2 regions of the Pseudohaliea sp. genome follow, and region 2 is predicted to be linked to the other one. Evidence: predicted binding sites of a transcription regulator. Region 2 holds the regulator's gene; the other holds the start of a gene.

Region 1 (3,409 bases), on a different contig from region 2:
GGCACTCCTCGCCGACCCCTACCCGGCCTTTGCCGCCCTGCGCGCCGAGGAGCCCGTGGCCTTCACGGATGGCGGCTTCTGGGTCGTCACCCGCCACGAGGACGTGCGCGGCGTGATCATCGACAAGCGCAACTTCGGCCAGGGGGACTTCGTCCGCAACATCCAGCTTCACTACGGGCCGGACTTCGATGTCCTGGCCCAGCCCGGCTACCGCTGGCTGTCCGAGGTCTTCGTCTACCAGGATCCGCCGCAGCATACGCGCATCCGCGGCCTGGTGACCCAGGCGCTGACGGCGCGACGGGTACGCGCGATGCGCCCGGACGTCGAGGCGATCACGCACCGGCTCCTGGACCGGGTGATCGATGACCGCGGCATGGAGTTCATCCATGACTTCGCCTACCAGCTGCCGACACTGGTCATGTGCGACATGCTGGGTATCCGCGAGGACGAGATGCCGCCGGGCCTGCTGGAGCAGCTGAACCAGGCGATCGCCGATTCCTTCCTCGTGTTCGAGATGCGCGCACTGCCCGCTGAAGAGCTCGACCTCGCCAACCGGCAGATCCTGTTCCTGGAGTCGTTCTTCGGCGAGGTACTCGCCGAGCGGCGGCGGCACCCGGGGGACGACCTGGCCACCGGCCTGCTCCAGGCGCGCGACGGCGACAGCCAGCTCACGGAGCGGGAGATCGTCACCGTCGCCATCGGCCTGTTCGGTGCCGGCTTCGAGACCACGGCACACATGCTCGGCAACGGCCTGCTGGCCTTCGCTCACAACCCCGACGAATGGCAGAAGCTGGTGAACGACCCCGGCCTCGCACCGTCCGCGGTGGAGGAAATCCTGCGCTACGATAGCTCCCTGGTCGCGACCTACCGCACGGCCTTTCACGACACGCCGCTCGGGGACAAGCTGATTCGCGGCGGCGAGCGCGTGCTCGCCCTGCTCGCCGCCGGCAACCGGGACCCGGACGTGTTCCCCGACCCGGACCGCTTCGACATCAAGCGTGAGGGTGCACGCCACCTGACCTTCGGTGGCGGCATCCACTACTGCGTCGGCGCGGAGCTTGCACGCCTCGAGGGCGACGTGGCATTCCGCGCTCTCGCTGAGCGCATGCCCCGGCTGGAGGCCGACGCCAGCGACCCGGCCTGGCGTCCCGGTTTCCTCTTCCGCGGCCTGGAGCGCCTGCCCGTGGCCTGGTAGCGCGGGCCGCTAGCTGATCTCGATCCGCCGCTGCCCTGCGGGCTTCTCTTTCACCCTGGGTGCCCGCAGCGTCAGCACGCCGTCCTCGAAGCGCGCGCTGATGTCGGCCTCGTGGACGTCACCACCGAGGTCGAAACTCCGCAGGAAGCGCCCGTAGCGGCGTTCCTGGCGGATGACGCGGCCATCCTTCTCTTCCTTGTCTTCCTGCTCGGTTTCGGCTTCCAGGGTCAGCACCCCGTCGTGGACGGTGACGTGGATATCCTCTTTCCTCACGCCGGGCAGTTCCGCGGTGATTTCGTAGTGGTCGCCTTTCTCCCGGATATCCACCATGGGCGCGAAAAACGATTTGCCATCGCCATCGGTGGCGGCGGGCGCCCAGAAATCATCGAGAAAGCGGTCGCCGAAGAGGCTGTGTTTCCTGGGTACGAGAGCCATGATGCTATCCTCCCTGTGTTTGCCGGCCCACTGCCGGCAAGAGGGAATATGGCGCTTTCCACGGTCCCTTCAAGGTGCTCGCCGGGCGAAAGATCGGTCCTTTGACGTAGATCAACGGGCCCGCCCTGGCGCGCCCGGGGCGCTGCGCTATGCTGCGGCGACACCCGCTGCGGGAAGGATGACGCACCATGAATGACGGTTTGCGCCAGCGCGCGCCCGCCCCCGCCGCCGCCCCCCTGCCGGCGGAGGCCCTCTACCGGTCCTGCCCGCTGGAGGCCCTGGCCTTCGCCAGTACCGCGGAACTCGAGCCCCTGCCCTTCGAGCTTGGCCAGGAACGGGCCGTGGAGGCCCTCGACTTCGGCCTCGCGGTCGATGGCCTCGGCTTCAACATCTTCCTCGCCGGCAGCACCGGCAGCGGCCGCCGGGAACTGCTGCGGGGGCTCCTCGAGCGCCGGCAGGCCGCCCGGGCGGAGCCGCCGGAGGACTGGTGCTACGTCAACAACTTCGACGATCCCGGCAAACCCATCGCGCTGCGCCTGCCGCCGGGCCGGGGCCGGCAGCTGCGCAGCACCATGGCCGAGGCGGTGGAAGAGCTGCTGACGATCCTGCCGGCGACCTTCCAGGGCGACGAATACCAGGCCCGCGTGCAGGAACTCGGGGAATTCTTCCAGGAGCGGGAGTCCGAGGCCTTCCAGGCCCTCGCGGAGAAGGCCTCCGCAAGGGGTGTGGCGATGCTGAAAACGCCCTCCGGTTACACCCTCGCGCCGATGAAGGACGGCGAGGTCCTCACCCCCGCGGCCTTCGAGAAACTGCCCGAGGCAGAGCGCAAGGCCACCCTCGAGGCGATCGAAGGCCTGAAGGAGGAATTGAAGGGCGTGGTCCGCCAGCTGCCAGGCTGGAAGAAGGAAAGCCTCGACCGCTTCCGGGAGTTGAACAGCGATTTCTGCCGCCAGGCGGTGGCGCCCGTGTTCGCGCGCCTGCGCGATGGCTACCGGGACCTCCCGGCCGTGGTCGACTGGCTGGCAACGGTAGAAGCCGCGGTGATGGAAGAGGCGGAGTCCTTCACCCAGCTGCGCCAGGACTCGGCCATCCCCGACAACCTCCACGAGCGGGTGAAGGAATTCCCCCAGTACAGCGTCAACGTCCTCATCGACCACGGCGACAGCGACGGACCACCGGTCGTCCACGAGGACAACCCGACCTTCGGCAATCTCCTCGGCCGCGCGGAGCAGGTCGCGCAGATGGGGACACTGGTGACGGACTTCACCCTGGTCAAGGCCGGTGCGCTGCACCGGGCCAACGGCGGCTATCTCGTCCTCGAGGCCGAGAAGGTCCTCACCAGCCCCTTCGCCTGGACGGCGCTCAAGCGCACGCTGCGGGCGCGCGAGATCCGCATCCAGTCCCTCGACCAGGTCTTCAGCTTCGCCAGCACGGTACAGCTGGAGCCGGAGCCGATCCCCCTCGACATCAAGGTGGTACTTCTCGGCGACTACCTCACCGGCTACCTGCTCCAGGAGTACGATCCGGAATTCGCCACCCTGTTCAAGGTCACCGCCGACATGGCGCCGGACGTGCCGCGCACGGAGGACAGCACGCGGCTGTTCGCCCAGCTCCTGGCCACGCTGCAGCGACGCGACGGCCTGCTGCCCATCGAGCGCGGCGGCGTCGCGCGCTGCCTGGAACTCGCCGCGCGCCTCGCCGGCGACGGCAGCCGCCTGGACCTGCACCAGGGCCGCCTCGGCAACCTCCTCGCGGAGGCAGACTTCCTGGCCCGCCGCG
Region 2 (3,409 bases):
ACGGCGACGGTCACGATGAAGGCGCCGAAAAACCAGTTGGCCACGTAGATGTGGCTGGTCTTGCGCTTCGCGATGGTACCGAAGAAGACGACGGCGTAGAGCACCCAGACGATGGTGATCAGCACATCGATGGGCCACTCGAGCTCGGCGTACTCCTTAGATGAAGTGAGCCCGAGGGGCAGGGTGACCGCCGCGGCGACGATCACCAGCTGCCAGCCCCAGAAGGTCATCGCCGCGAGCTTGTCGGAAATGAGCCGGGTCTGGCAGGTGCGCTGGACCACGTAGTAGGAGGTGGCGAACAGGGCGGACCCGCCGAAGGCGAAGATCACCGCGTTGGTGTGCAGGGGCCGCAGGCGGCTGAAGGTGGTCCAGGGCAGGTCGAAGTTGAGGGCGGGCCAGGCCAGCTGGGCGGCGATGAGGACGCCGACCAGCATGCCCACGATCCCCCAGACCACGGTCATGATCGCGAATTGGCGCACCACCTTGTAGTTGTATACCGGGTGCTCCAGCGCAGGGTTGAGCTCAGTCATGATGTCTTACCGTCGTTCGCAGGATGAAAATCGTCAGTTGCTGAATTCTAGTGGCTTTCAATTACAGCTCTTACAGCGCCGCTGCGGGCCCCTCCGCGGGCGCCGGGGTCAGGCATCGGTGAAGGCCGGCGCGGCGCCGTACTCCCAGGCCAGCACGGACACGACCAGGATGCAGACCAGGATCACCAGCGCGATGGCGAGGACGGCGCTGGAGAACAGGAAGCCCCGCTCCTCGGGAATATCCATCACGATCGGGATGCCGAGGTACATGAGGTAGACGGACCAGCTGACAGCGACCACGCCGATAAGCAGGTCCAGCCACAGCGTCGGATAGAAGCCGACCAGGCCCGTGACGAACAGCGGGGTAGCCGTGAGGCCGGCGATGACGATGCCCTTGGCGATGGTGGAGTCGGCACCGTAGGTATCGGACATCCAGTGGATGAAGTAGCCGATGGCCGCAACGCTTGCGACCATGACCATGTAGAAGAGAATGCTGATCTGGAACGCGCTCTCGGTGGTCAGCCGTATCACCTCGTTGTAGCTGCCCACGGTCCAGCCCACGTGACTGGTACCGTAGTACCAGGCGATCGCCGGGAAAACGGCCATGATGCAGGGGTACAGCACAAGCGCATTGCGGGATTTTTCGGGCATGGCGGCAACAGTCCGCCAGGTCGCGCTGGGCTTGGTCAACATGCCGAACAGGTGCTGGATCATGGGGGGGTTCTCCTCGTCGCTTATGGCGCGGAATTCTAACGTTATACCCACTGGGGGGGTTGATGCAGGTCAAGGTGCGGCGCAAAGACGCCGGCAACGCAGGGGACCGGGGGGATTGTAATCGGACCGGCTTGGGCCGGTGCAGGGCGTGCCCTGCCCCGTGAGGGGGTTAGCCGCCTTCGGCGAGCCGCTTCAGGGCATCGAGATCGAGGACCTCGATTTCCTTGTTGTCGACGCGGAGCACATCCATCTTCTGCATGCGGCTGAAGACGCGGCTCACGGTCTCGACGGTGAGCCCGAGGTAATTGCCGATGTCCACCCGGGACATGCTCAGGCGGAACTGCGTGGCGCTCAGCTTGCGCCTGGCGTTGCGCGCCGAGACGCTGAGGATCAGCGCGGCCACCCGCTCGTCCGCGGAACTCTTGCTGAGGAGGGTGATCAGCTGCTGGTCCGCGGTGATCTCCCGGCTCATGAGCTGGAAAAAGTGACGCTGCAGCTGCGGCATGGTCGCGCTCAGCCTCTCGAGCGACGAGAAGGGAATCTCGCAGACGGCGGCGGTTTCCAGCGCCTTGGCGGAGGAGGCATGGACGTTCTTGCTGATGCCGTCCATACCGACGATCTCACCCGGGAAATAGAAGCCGGTGACCTGCTCGCGGCCGTCGTCGGTGGTCTGGTAGGCCTTGAGGCTCCCCGCGCGCACTGCGTAGACGGACTGGAAACCGTCGCCTTCCCGGTAGAGGTGGTGGCCCTTCTGCAGCGGCTTGCTGCGCTGGATGATCCGATCCAACTCGTCCATGTCCCGCGCCTCGAGGGAGAAGGGCAGGCAGATACTGTTCAGCCGGCAGTTGCTGCAGCTGACCTGGAACTCATGGGAACAGGCTTTCTTGGTATCCAGATGCTGCTGCTGGCTGTTCATGCGGACCTTCCTTGTTGCCTAGGGGAAAAGTAAAACCCCGTCGTCGGGCTGTCAAGGAAGCTTTACAGTATGACCGCCTGCGTTGCGGTCACACCGTGGCCGAGAAGCGCCGCCCTGGTTGCCGCTGTTGCCTCTCGAGATATTCGTCGAAGGGCATGCAGATATTGCGAAGGAAGGGTCTGCCCGCCTCGTGGATGCGGATATCCTCGTCGCCGAGCGTGAGCAGGCCGTCGGCCTGGAGCGGGGCAAGGGTGGCCAGCTCATCCGCAAAGTGTTCCTGGAAATCGACGCCGAAGCGGCGCTCGCAATCACCGATATCCAGGGCCAGCTCGCAGATCAGGGTCATGATCACATGGCGGCGCAGCTTGTCCTCGCTCGTCACCATGCAGCCCCGGTTCAGCGGCAGCTCGCCGGCGTCGATGCGGCGATAGTAGTCGTCCAGGTCGCGGGCATTCTGCAGGTAGAAGTCGCCGATCTGGCTGATGGCGGAGACACCGAGGCCAAGCAGGTCGTCGGCGAGCTGCAGGGAGTAACCCTGGAAGTTGCGCTGCAGCCGGCCCTCGCCCTGGGCCAGGGCGAGGTCGTCGTCCGGCAGCACATAGTGGTCCATGCCGATGTGCCGGTAGCCCGCATCCTGCAGGGTGGCACTGATCATCTGCGCCAGCACGAGCTTTTCTTCCGGCTCCGGCAGCGTCAGCCGGTCTATGGAGCGCTGCGGCTTGAAGCGCTCCGGCAGGTGTGCGTAGTTGTAGCAGGCGATCCGGTCCGGACGCAGGGCAACGACCCTGCGCAGCGTCTCGGCCATGCTGTTGTGGTCCTGGTAGGGCAGGCCGTAGATGAGATCGAAGGACAGGGAGCGGAAGCCGTGATGCCGGATGCTCTCGACCAGCCTGGCAACCTGCTCGTAGGGCTGGACGCGGTTGACCGCCTGCTGCACTTGCGGATCGAAGTCCTGGATCCCGAGGCTGATGCGGTTGAAGCCGACCCCCTTGAGCAGGGCCATGGTGGCCACGTCCACGGTGCGGGGGTCGATCTCGATGGAATACTCGCGATAGCCGCGGTCGAGCAGTCGGAAACTGCTCGCGAGCAGGTGCATGAGCTCCGTGATTTCCGCCGGGTCGAGGTAGGTCGGTGTACCGCCGCCCCAGTGCATCTGCGTGACCGGCCGCTCATGGCCGACGAGCTCGCCCTGGAGGCTGATCTCCTGGGCGAGACGGTCGAGGTATTCCCGGGCGACGCCGCTCTTGCG

The links. The regulator FNR, encoded in region 2, switches genes on or off when oxygen is low (the NO sensors DNR and NnrR bind a similar motif). The targets are predictions, from matches to a motif close to TTGATNNNNATCAA.
Region 1: a site for FNR is predicted at 1,732-1,745, ahead of ACX93N_RS00495 (Hsp20/alpha crystallin family protein). Genes of this name have one in related genera too.

The regions. Positions count from the first base shown of each region.
Region 1 is NZ_JBTOLW010000001.1:106,185-109,593, reverse strand. Features, by position in the region: gene ACX93N_RS00500 (cytochrome P450) at 1-1,195, shown strand, start outside; gene ACX93N_RS00495 (Hsp20/alpha crystallin family protein) at 1,205-1,630, opposite strand; gene ACX93N_RS00490 (Lon protease family protein) at 1,819-3,409, shown strand, end outside.
Region 2 is NZ_JBTOLW010000023.1:8,129-11,537, forward strand. Features, by position in the region: gene ccoN (cytochrome-c oxidase, cbb3-type subunit I) at 1-530, opposite strand, end outside; gene ACX93N_RS11545 (Yip1 family protein) at 639-1,244, opposite strand; gene fnr (fumarate/nitrate reduction transcriptional regulator Fnr) at 1,414-2,160, opposite strand; gene hemN (oxygen-independent coproporphyrinogen III oxidase) at 2,249-3,409, opposite strand, start outside.